Linked DNA regions of Luteitalea sp. TBR-22. The protein of the gene in region 2 binds, or shares a complex with, the protein of the main gene of each other region. Links are inferred from orthologs where the notes say so. Each region holds a gene or a part of one and is shown on either strand. Other genes may lie near its edges.

The links.
Region 1: the proteins of TBR22_RS00925 (region 2) and hfq are in contact, whole or in part, in a crystal structure (PDB 3VU3), measured with the Escherichia coli proteins. The link is inferred for Luteitalea sp. TBR-22 from one-to-one orthologs.

Annotation. Positions count from the first base shown.
Region 1 is NZ_AP024452.1:3,962,442-3,965,639, forward strand. Bases 257-3,198 are described here. They hold hfq (RNA chaperone Hfq), read right to left. Parts: upstream 1,890-3,198; coding sequence 1,623-1,889; downstream 257-1,622. Other genes in these bases: TBR22_RS16650 (deoxyguanosinetriphosphate triphosphohydrolase), read right to left, coding at 257-430; TBR22_RS16655 (phosphopentomutase), read right to left, coding at 427-1,611; miaA (tRNA (adenosine(37)-N6)-dimethylallyltransferase MiaA), read right to left, coding at 1,889-2,848; TBR22_RS16670 (TonB family protein), read right to left, coding at 2,992-3,198. Also shown: more of TBR22_RS16650, read right to left, coding at 1-256. UniProt on the Escherichia coli protein: RNA chaperone that binds small regulatory RNA (sRNAs) and mRNAs to facilitate mRNA translational regulation in response to envelope stress, environmental stress and changes in metabolite concentrations.
Region 2 is NZ_AP024452.1:213,962-221,989, forward strand. Bases 2,560-5,583 are described here. They hold TBR22_RS00925 (catalase), read right to left. Parts: upstream 5,269-5,583; coding sequence 2,851-5,268; downstream 2,560-2,850. Other genes in these bases: TBR22_RS00915 (hypothetical protein), read left to right, coding at 2,560-2,759; TBR22_RS00930 (sigma-54 dependent transcriptional regulator), read right to left, coding at 5,501-5,583. Outside these bases: TBR22_RS00900 (DUF1553 domain-containing protein), read left to right, coding at 1-427; TBR22_RS00905 (helix-turn-helix transcriptional regulator), read left to right, coding at 499-906; TBR22_RS00910 (RNA polymerase sigma factor), read left to right, coding at 940-1,470; more of TBR22_RS00915, read left to right, coding at 1,467-2,559; more of TBR22_RS00930, read right to left, coding at 5,584-6,811; TBR22_RS00935 (ATP-binding protein), read right to left, coding at 6,861-8,028.

The sequences.
Region 1 (3,198 bases), 3.7 Mb from region 2 along the record:
GCACCTCGACGATGCGCAGGCTCTGCGTCGCATGGGAGAAGCCCCCAGGTACCAGCTTGTCGAGCACGCGCTCGCCGGCGTGGCCGAAGGGCGTGTGGCCGAGGTCGTGCGCCAGGGTGATCGCCTCGGTGAGCTCCTCGTGCAGCCGCAGCACCTTGGCCAGCGTCCGTGCGATCTGCGACACCTCGAGGGTGTGCGTGAGCCGCGTCCGGTAATGGTCACCGGCCGGCGAGAAGAAGACCTGGGTCTTGTGCTTGAGGCGACGGAAGGCCTTGGAGTGCACGACGCGGTCGCGGTCGCGCTGGAAGGCCGGACGGATCGGATCCTCGGGCTCGGGCCGGGCCCGGCCCTGCGTGGCGTCGCTGAAGGTCGCCTGCGGGGCCAGCATGAGGCGCTCGCGCGCCTCGAGTTGTTCGCGGATCGTCGTCATGCGGAAGCGGGGACCAACGCGTCCAGGAAGCTCGTGCCGTGGGCCAGCGGCCCGACGCCGAAGTTGGCCGCCATCGTCTGTCCCAGATCGGCAAACGTCTGCCGCGTCCCGAGACTGACACCCGGCGCGACGCGGGCCCCGGTGGCCAGCAGCGGCACGTACTCGCGGGAGTGGTCGGTGCTGGGCGTGGTCGGGTCGTTGCCGTGGTCGGCGGTCACCACCAGCAGGTCCGACTCGCGCAGGTGCGGCAACAGGTCGGCGAGGCGCGCGTCGAAGCGCTCGAGGTTGCGGGCGTAGCCGTCGACGTCGTTGCGGTGGCCGTACAGGGCGTCGAAGTCCACCAGGTTGGCCCAGATGAGCCCGCGCGGCACGTCGCGCATCGCCTCGTCGATGCGGTCCATTCCCTCGTCGTCGGAGGCCGTGGGCAGGTGACGCGCGATGCCGCGGCCGGCGAACAGGTCCTTGATCTTGCCCACCGCGACGACAGGATGCCCGGCGGCGGTCATCAGGTCGAGCAGCGTGTCGACGGGCGGCGTCAGCGCGTAGTCGTGCCGGTTCGCGGTCCGCCGGAATGCGCCGGGGCTGCCGACGAACGGCCGCGCGATGACCCGTCCCACGCCCATGCCCCGCCCGACGATGTCGAAGGCGACCTCGCAGTACCGGTACAACTCGGCGACCGGCACGACGTCCTCGTGGGCGGCGATCTGGAACACGCTGTCGGCCGACGTGTAGACGATCGGCGCGCCGGTGCGCATGTGCTCCTCGCCGAGCCTGGCGATGATCTCGGTGCCCGAGGCGACCACGTTGCCCAGCGCCGGGCGACCGATGCCGCGCGTGAACGCGTCCATGACCGCGGGCGGGAAGCCTTGCGGAAACGTCGGGAAGGCGCGATCGAGGACGATGCCGGCCATCTCCCAGTGCCCGGTGACCGAGTCCTTGCCGGCCGACGCCTCCGCCATGCGACCCCAGGCGCCCGCCGGGGCGCCGACCGCCACGCCGAGCGCGGGGACCAGCCTGTCGAGCCCGAGGTGACGCAGGGTGGGCAGGTGCAGCGGCACCTGCCGCGCGATGTTGCCGAGCGTGTCGCTGCCCTGGTCGCCATAGCGCGCCGCATCGGGCAGTTCGCCGATGCCGACGCTGTCGAGCACGATCGCGATGATCCGCTCGAAGCGGACAGCCATGACGTCGGGCCTCAGGCCTCGTGGGACGCCGAGGAGAAGTAGTTGGGCACCGACCGGTTGGACCGGATGGTGGCGATGGCGTGCTTGAACACCATGTGGTCGGCGCCCTCGTGGTCGATCACGAGCGCGAACCGATCGAAGTTCTTGATGCGGCCCTCGAGCACCTGCCCGTCCATCAGCCGGATCTGCACGACCAGCCGTTCGCGACGCGCCGAGTTCAGGAACACGTCCTGGATGTTGGGGGGCGCTGACGGCTTGGACTCGCGGTGGGTGGGCATCAGCGGCTGGCTCCGTGCGACTCGATCAGGGCTCGGGCGGCGGTGAAGGTCTCCTCCCGTTCACCCGCGCCGTCCAACCATATCATCCCCGGTTCCTTCCTGAACCAGATCAGCTGGCGCCGCGCGTAGTGCCGGTTCTCGCGCACGATCAGCGCGCGCGTCTCGGCCTCGTCGCGCACGCCATCGAGCATCTCGAGGATCTGCCGGTACACGAGCCCGCCGAACGGATTGGCCTCGCGCGGGATGCCGGCGGCGAGGTTGTCGCGCACCTCCTGCACCACGCCGCGAGCCCACTGCGCGTCGACGCGACGCGCCACCCGCTCGGCAATCGCCTCCGACGGCAGGCGCAGCCCGAGGGCGCACACGTCGTACTCGGGCAGCGGCGATCGGGTCTCGGCAAAGTGCGCCGAGAGCGGCCGCCCGGTGAGCAGCCACACCTCGAGCGCCCTCACGAGGCGCTTCTCGTCGCGCGGCATGATGCGCGCGGCCGACGCCGGATCGACGCGCCCGAGCACGCGGTGCAGGTGCTCGACGCCGCGGGCCACGGCCCGCGCATGCAGCCGCGCCCGCACCTCGTCGTCGCGTCCGGGCCCGTCGAACAGGCCCGACACGAGGGCGCGGTAATAGAACCCCGTGCCGCCGACCAGGATCGGCAGGCGCCCGCGTGCCGAGATGTCGCGCACGACCGCCGCGGCCTCGCGGGCGAAGCGGGCCGCCGAGTAGACCTCGGTCGGATCGGCCACGTCGATCAGGTGATGGGGAACGCCCCGCTGTTCACCCATCGGCACCTTGTCGGTGCCGATGTCGAAGCGCCGGTAGACGGCGGTGGAGTCGCAGTTGACGATCTCGCCGCCGTACTCGGTGGCCAGGCGGATGCCGAGGGCACTCTTGCCCGTGGCGGTGGGCCCCAGCACCGCCAGCAGCAACGGGCGCCCCGTCGCGGAGCGGCGAACGCTCACAGGTCGGCCGCGGCCTGCGACCGCGCCGCTGCCGACGACGGCCGGGTGGCTCGCCCTGAGCGGAGTCGAAGGAGTTCCCCGGCCCTACCGATGAAGAATGGACACACGCGTCCCTGCCTGGGCTTGCCTGCGCGCCGCCTCCCTCATTGCGAGGGCGGTTGCTCGTTGTAGTAGAAGGTGACCGTGAAGAACGCCGGCGGCGACGGGTACTCCGGCGGCAGCGGCGTCGTCGGGTTGGACCACTGCAGCGAGTTGGCCGCGGCGCGGTCGAAGGCGTCGATGCCCGAGGGCTGCTTGATCGCGATGTCGGTGATGCGGCCGTCCTTGTGGACGTTGAAGGTCACCACGAC
Region 2 (8,028 bases):
GCGCGCCGCGCCGCCACCCTCGGCGATCGGGTTCGACGCCTCCGAGCGCCTCACCTGCATCGTCACGCGGCAGCGCACCAACACGCCGCAGCAGGCACTGATCCTGCTGAACGATCCGCAGTTCGTGGAGGGCGCGCGGGTCCTGGCCGAGCAGGTCGTGCGCGGCGCCTCGAGCCCCGCCGACCGCATCGCGCAGGCCTACCGGCAGGTACTGACGCGGAGTCCCTCGTCGAACGAGGTCGCGACGTTGACGCGCCTGCTCGAGCGCGAGCAGGCGCGTTATGCCTCGTCGAAGGAGGCCGCCGTCGCGCTCCTCGCCACCGGCGAGCACCCGCGGGATCCCTCGCTCGACCCGGTGGAACTGGCCGCGTGGACGATCGTGACCAGCACGATCATGAACCTCGACGACGCCGTGTTCCTCCGCTGAAGACACGGCCTCACGAGTGGGGCGGACTTGCCCCTGTTACAAATACGCCCGCGCCGGTGTCCTGCCTATCGATGGGACGAGAACGAGCGGCGCAGGCGGTGGAGGCAGCGGTCCGGCAGGCCGCGACGTTCGTCGAGGCCAATGCCGAGCAGCCGATGTCGGTGGACGACATCGCGTCGGCCTGCGGACTGCACGTGAGGACGCTGTACCGGAACTTCAACAGCGAGTTCCGGCTGTCGCCGAAGCGATACCTGCGGCGCTGTCGCCTCGACCGCATCCGCGCCGACCTGCTCGTCGCGCGGCCCGGCCTGACGGTCACCACCGTGGCGATTCGCCACGGGGTGACACACCTGGGCCGATTCGCCAGGGAGTACGCCGCCGCGTTCGGCGAGCCGCCGTCGGCGACCCTCCGACGAGCGCGCGAGGCGATTGGCGCGCCGGGGGCCGCGCTGGCGCCGACCCTACCTTCTGGCCAGTAGGACGCATGCGTGCCGTGGTAGCATTCGGCCGCCTTGCACGCAGGCCAGTCGCCGCCACACCGGGACGCCGCGGACGAGGCGAAGCGGACCCTCTTCGACCGCCTCTACCAGGAACACGGGCCATCGTTGTTCCGGTACCTCCGGCGCCTGGCCGGGGCCGACGACGATCCCGCGGACCTGCTGCACGAGACGTTCCTGCGGCTGTGGACACAGCCAGCACCCGAAGCCATCGCCAACCTCCGTGCCTGGCTGTTCCGCGTGGCCACCAACGTGGCGCACAACCGGCGGCGTGACATGCAGCGCTCCAGGCATCGTGAACAGGCGGTCGTCGCCCCCGATGCGGCGCTCGAGGACCCGGTCGCGCGCCTCGACGCGCAGGCGCAGGTGCAGCGTGCGCTGGCCAGCATCGACGACGTCCGGGCGCGTCGGGCGCTGCTGCTGTTTGCGGAAGGCTTCACGTACCGCGAGATCGCCGGCATCCTCGACCTCGCGCCGGGCCATGTGGGCGTGCTGATCCAGCGCGGCAGGGACCAGTTCCGTCCTCGCGGCGAGTCGACGCCATGACCACGCCGACGGTCGTGCCCACGGGCTGTCCTGACCTGTTGCGGCTGCAACGCTGGCTGGACGCCGACGACACCCTCGACGCGCCGGGGGACGTCGAGGCGCACGTGCGCAGCTGCGCGGCCTGCCGCGCGGCTGTCGACCAACTCCGGCAACAGCACGCGTCCGTGATGGCGGTGCTCGACGACGAGGAGAAGGCCAGCGTCGGCGAGACGGAGGCCACGCTCGAGGCCGTGCGCGTGCGGCTGGCGTCGCTCCCCCTGGGCGAGGCCGTACCCACCGTGACCGCCACCAGTCCATCGCGCGGGCGACCACGTGTACCTGCCGGCATGCTCGCGATGTCGTGGCGCCTCGGGACGGCGGCCACCGTGCTGATCGGGCTGGTGCTGGCCGGCATCGCGGTTCTCGACCTGCAACCGGTGCAGGCATCGGCCGACTGGGTGATCTCCGAGTCGCAGGTGCGCAGCCGCTCGTGGCGGACCCAGCCCGGGAAGATTCGGCAGGAGATCTACGACACCTTCGAGCAGGAAACGGGCAAGCCGGCGATCCACCAGCGCCAGACCACGGTCTTCTCCACCATCCCAGGCGCCGAGGCCACGACGAGCCGGATCACGGATGCTTCCGGGGCGCTGATCAGCGCCACGTGGCGTCGCACGGACGGGTGGGGCGCCACCTTCGACACGCGCAACGGCCCGCACCTGATCCTCGACCCGTCGTCGACCGATCTGGAGGAGATGCTGGCCACGCTCACGGGCGAGGACGCCGAGGCATTGCGGTTCTGGATACGCATCCGCCTCTGGCAGGTCCGCCCGCAGGAGCAGGCGGCGAGCCAGGCCGAGGTCCTCACCGGGGGCGTGGCCTACTTCATGCGCGCGTTCGGGACCATGCAGGGCCCCGCGGAGTTCCACAGCGACGCCGCGGGCTATCGCATCGTCGCCACGGTGGAGCCCCACCGCAACAACCCCGACAAGCTGCTGGCGGTCGTCGAGGACACCTTCTCGGCGAGCAGCCTGATGCACGAGCGCCGCGTCATCAGGCGCGTGACGCGCGACGGCGTCGTGCTCGGCCAGTCGGGACGGCAGTTGATCAGCCGTGGCGATGTGGACCGGGCGACCCTCGATCGGCTGATGGCCGACATGACGTCGCCGCCGCCCCAGTGGCGCGTGACCCGCACGACCGTCGCTGCCGCGCTTGTCGAAGCGCGACGAGTGTGGCGCCTGATGAAGCCGTCACCCGCCCCGAGGCCACAGGGCGCACCGCCAGAGCCGGGCGCACCGCCCGCCACGCGCTGAGCGGGCGCACACGGCAGGGCGGCGTGCCTCACGCCGCCGTTGGCCGGCAACCCTGCGACGCAGGGCCACAGCCCCCAGCCTCAGCCCGTTCCTACACGCGTGGCGGATCGGTCTCGCGTGCGAAGTGCCGGTGCGCCGCCAGCGCCGCGAGGAAGGCGGTGCTCGCGGCGTCGGCCTCGCCGGCCCCGGCCATCAGCAGGCCCGTATCGGCTGCGCCGTCGGAAAGGGTGGTGGGAATGCCGGCCTTCGTGAGCAGGTTGCTGCCCGCGCCGAACACCAGCAGTGGCTTGCAGTGCCGATACTGGTCCTTCACGAACTCCAGCGCCCGTCCGTCCTCGGCCAGCGCGGCGACGGCCGCCTCGCCGTCCGGCACGACGACCGCGTCGAACAGCACCGAGGGCATCGCCTCCATTGTCACGTCGACCTCGAGCGTTCCCGTCGTCGTCTCCACGGTGCCGAGGCGCGAGCCGACCCAGCGCGGCACCGCGCCCTGCGCCAGCAGCTCGCGCGCCACCGCCATGAGCGACGCGCCGTCGGCGCCGTCGGCCACCAGCAGCGCCACACGGCGAGCGCGCACGCTGCCGTCACCGGGACGCGCGAGCAGCGACAGCGCCTTCGACTGCGTCACCTCCGGCGTCGGGTCCTTCTCGAGCACCTTCGGCAGCGGCGCCGGCAGTGCCTTCATGCCCAGCCCCGCTGCGACGGCGAGCGCCAGCGCGTTGTCGACGTGCCTGAGCCCGGCCACCATGCGCTCGCGGATCGCCGGTACCTGCACGCGCGACAGCTCGAAGCGGAACGCGTTGACGATGTGCTGCTGCTCGACCGGGGACTGGCTGTGGAAGAACAGCCGCGCCTGCGTGTAGTGGTCGGCGAACTTCTCCGGCTTGCCCCGCACCTTGTGCGCGTCCTGCGCCATGGGCTCGGGGAACGACACGAAGCCGGCCGAGGCGCCCGCCTGGAAGGGACATCCTCCGGCCAGCGAGTTCGGCTCGTACGACACCCGCCCGCGGTTGATCGTCTGGCGGTGCAGGCCGTCGCGCTGGTTGTTGTGCACCTGTGCGACCGGCGCGTTGATCGGGATCTCGTGGAAGTTGGGCCCGCCGAGCCGCGAGATCTGCGTGTCCACGTACGAGTGGATGCGGCCGGCCAGCAGCGGGTCGTTGCTGAAGTCGATGCCCGGCACGACGTGCGCCGTGCAGAAGGCTACCTGCTCGGTCTCGGCGAAGAAGTTGTCGGGATTGCGGTTCAGCACCATCCGACCGACGGGACGGATTGGCACCAGTTCTTCGGGGACGATCTTGGTCGCGTCGAGCACGTCGAACGTGAACGCCTCGGCCTGTTCCTCGGTGAAGATCTGCAGGCCGAGCTCCCACTCGGGGAACGCGCCAGCCTCGATGGCCTCCCAGAGGTCGCGGCGATGGAAGTCGGGATCGGCGCCCGAGATCTTCACCGCTTCGTCCCACACCAGTGAGTGCGTACCGGCGGTCGGCGTCCAGTGGAACTTCACGAAGTGCGACACGCCGGCCGCGTTCACCAGGCGGAACGTGTGCACGCCGAAGCCCTGCATCGTGCGGTAGCTGCGCGGGATCGCCCGGTCGGACATCGCCCACATGAGCATGTGGGTGATCTCGGGCATCAGCGACGCGAAGTCCCAGAACGTGTCGTGGGCACTCGCCGCTTGCGGCATCGCGAAGTGCGGTTCTGGCTTGGCGGCGTGCACCAGATCGGGGAACTTCATCGCGTCCTGGATGAAGAACACCGGCATGTTGTTGCCGACGAGATCCCAGTTGCCCTGCTGCGTGTAGAACTTCACCGCGAAGCCGCGCACGTCGCGCGCCGTGTCGGTGGAGCCGCGCTCGCCGAGCACGGTCGAGAAGCGGACGAACACCGGTGTCTGCAGTCCCGCTTCGGAGAAGAGGTGGGCGCGCGTGAACTCGGTGAGCGGCGCGTAGCACTCGAAGACGCCGTGCGCGGCCGAGCCGCGCGCGTGCACGATCCGCTCGGGGATGCGCTCGTGATCGAAGTGGGTGATCTTCTCGCGGAGGATGAAGTCCTCGAGCAGCGTCGGCCCGCGCAGGCCGGCTTTCAGGGAGTTCTGGTTGTCGGCGACCGGGACACCCTGGTTGGTCGTCAGCATGCGCCCGGTCGAGTCGGCGCGGACGCGGTCCAGCGGGGCATTCGTCTTGTTGACGCCGACCACCGGCGAGCCGCTGCCGACCTTGTCGCTGCCCTGCGACTCCTGCACCGTGCTGGAGCCGACGATGGGGTCGTCGGGCACGAACGCCCGACCCGCCGGCGGGTCGAGCGCGGTGGCGGGATCGTACTCGGCCGGCTTGTTGGCATTGGCCGGCATCATCGCCGCCAGCTCGTTGGTGGCGGCGAGCTTCGCGGTGAGATCGTCGCTGGAGTGCGCGAACGACGGCGTGTCGGCCGGGCCCGAGACGGTAGCGCGGCTGTTGGAGTCGACGGGACGGCCGTGTTCGGGGGCAGGACGAGGTGTCTTGGGCATCGGTCTGGTGCTGTGGCTGATCGCGTGACGTACGGAGGTGGACACGCAGCCTTCAGCAACGCGGATGCCAGTGAAGAGGGCCCGCCCCTGCGGCCCGGCGCGCGCAGCAGCATCACGCGAGCGCACCGCTCGTGACCCGTGCGTACGACCTCGCTGCACGGCCCGGTCCAGCCCGGCGGTGGCTCGATTCCTTGCCGCAGCGCCCGACCGGGAGCCGTGAGCCCTGGGCCTCCTAGGGGAGGAGTCCGTACTCGTGGAGCTTGCGATACAGGTTGCGCTCGCTGATGCCGAGGATCCTGGCGGCGTGGCTGCGGTGCCCGTGCGTCGCCTGCAGCACCGTCGTGATGTGTGCCCGCTCGAGCGCCTCGAGCGTGGGCAGGTCGTCGGGGGCGGTCGGCGATGCACCGGGGGAAGGGGGAGTGACCCGCCTCGACCGCAGGGAGAGGTGCTCCGGCAGGATCTCCGGGCCCTCCGACACCACGACCGCCGCCTCGATCACATGCATCAGCTCGCGCACGTTACCCGGCCAGTCGTGTTGCGCGAGCGCCTCGAGCGCCGCCGGGGCGAGTCGACGCTCCAGTCCCGTACGCGCGCACATCCGTGCGACGAAGTGCCTCGCCAGGATCGCCACGTCGCCGCCGCGTTCACGCAGCGGCGGGAGCACCACGCCCACGGTGCGCAGCCGGTAGTAGAGATCCTCCCGAAAGACGCCCTGCGCGACCATGTCGGGCAGGTTGCGGTTGGTGGCCGCCAGCACGCGCACGTCCACGCGGATCTCGGCGGTGCCGCCGACATGCCGGAACGTCGAGGTGTCGAGGACGCGCAGCAGCGAGACCTGTGTGGCCGGGCTGATCTCGCCGATCTCGTCGAGGAAGATCGTGCCGCCATGGGCGACCTCGAACAGGCCCGCCTTGGCGCGGTCGGCGCCCGTGAACGCGCCGCGTTCGTGCCCGAACAACTCGCTGTGCAGCAGGGTCTCCTGGAGGGCGGCGCACTCGACCACGACGAACGGCCGTTGACGCCGCGCGCTCCGCGCATGCAGCAGCTTGGCGACCATCTCCTTGCCGGTCCCGGTCTCGCCGCCGATGAGGACGGTGGAATCGGTGGGCGCGACCCGCTCGATGAGGTCGAGGACGCGGCGGAACCCCGGGCTCTCGCCGACGAAGGCATCGCCGAGATCGGGTGGCGTGAGGCCCCGCTCGAGCAGGTGCGTCCGTCGCCGCAGGGCCTGGCGCTCCAGCGCCCGACGGATCCGCATGTCGAGCTCGTCGAGCGGACACGGCTTGGTGACGAAGTCGAACGCCCCGAGCCGGATCGACTCGACCGCCTCGTCGACCGACCCGTGACCCGAGAGCATGATCACGTCGGGCGTCGCATTCGCCTGGCGGATCGACCGGAGCGCCTCGAGGCCCGTCACGTCCGGCAACCGGAGGTCCAGCAGGATCACGTCCGGCTCATTGGCCTCGAGCCACGCCAATGCCTCGGCCGCTGACCCGACGGCAGACACGGCGTATCCCATCCGCTTCAGTTCGTGGGCGAGCACGCCCCGGAATGCGACGTCGTCGTCGACGACGAGGAGGGTGGCGGACGCCCTAGGCTGGGATGGCGGCGGCGGTGTCATCGACGACGGGCAAGGTGATGGAGAACGTGGACCCGGCGCCGAGCCCGCTGCGGACCGTGATGTCGCCGCCCCACCGGCGCACCGCGTTGATCGACATGAAGAGCCCGAGCCCGGTCCCGCCGGGCCGCATGCTGAAGAACGGCTCGAAGATGTGCGCCAGGTGCTCCTGGGCGATGCCGCCGCCGGCGTCCGTGATCGCCACGCGCACGGCGGGTCCCGACTGGATCTCCACGTCGACCACCCCGTCGGGAGGCGAGGCCTGCACGGCGTTGAGCATGAGGTTGATCAAGGCGTGCTGCAGCTCGGACTCGTCGGCCTTCACGCGCAGGCGGAGCGTCGTCGTGCCGCGCTGGGCGAGGCGTACGCCGCGCTCGCGCGCCGTCGGCGCCACGAGCCGCATGGCCGTGGCCACGGCGTCCTGCACGTCCACCAACTGCGGCGTGGACGGCGCGCCACGCGACATGCGGAGGAACTGCTGCGTGATGCCGCGGCATCGCAGCACCTGCTCCCGGGCGGTCAGCGCCGTCTCCCGCACGTAGGCCCAGTCGGGCGTCGCGGTGTCGTCGGCCGTTTCGCGGCCGATGCCCTCGACGCAGGCGAGCACGGTGCCCAGGGGGGTGTTCAGCTCGTGCGAGAACCCTGACGCCAGCAGGCCGAGCGACGCCAGCTTGTGCGACTCGGCCATGCGTGCCTCGGCGGCGCGGCGTTCGGAGATGTCGCGCCAGACCTCCACCACGTGCACGTTGCCGTCGGGCAGGCGCGAGACGGGCGAGGCCTGCACCTCCTCCCACGCCACCGTCCCGTCCGCCCGCTTCCGCTCGCAGATCCGCGTCTGCGTGGACGAGGCGTCCAGGCACGCGACGGCAGGGCAGTCCGACACGCTGCAGGGCGCCGATCCGTCACGATGGCACGAGCACCCGAGCAGCTCGTTGCGCGAGGCGCCGGTCCGCGCCAGGAACGCGTTGTTGGCCGCCACGACGCGCCGCTGCCGGTCGAGCACGACGATGCCGTCCTCGATGCTGTTGATGATCACCTCGAGCCGCTCGCGCTCGTTCTGCACCTGGCCGACGAGCGAGCTCACCGAGTCGGCCATCACGTTGAACTCGCGCGCCAGCCACGCGATGGTGTCGCTGCCCGAC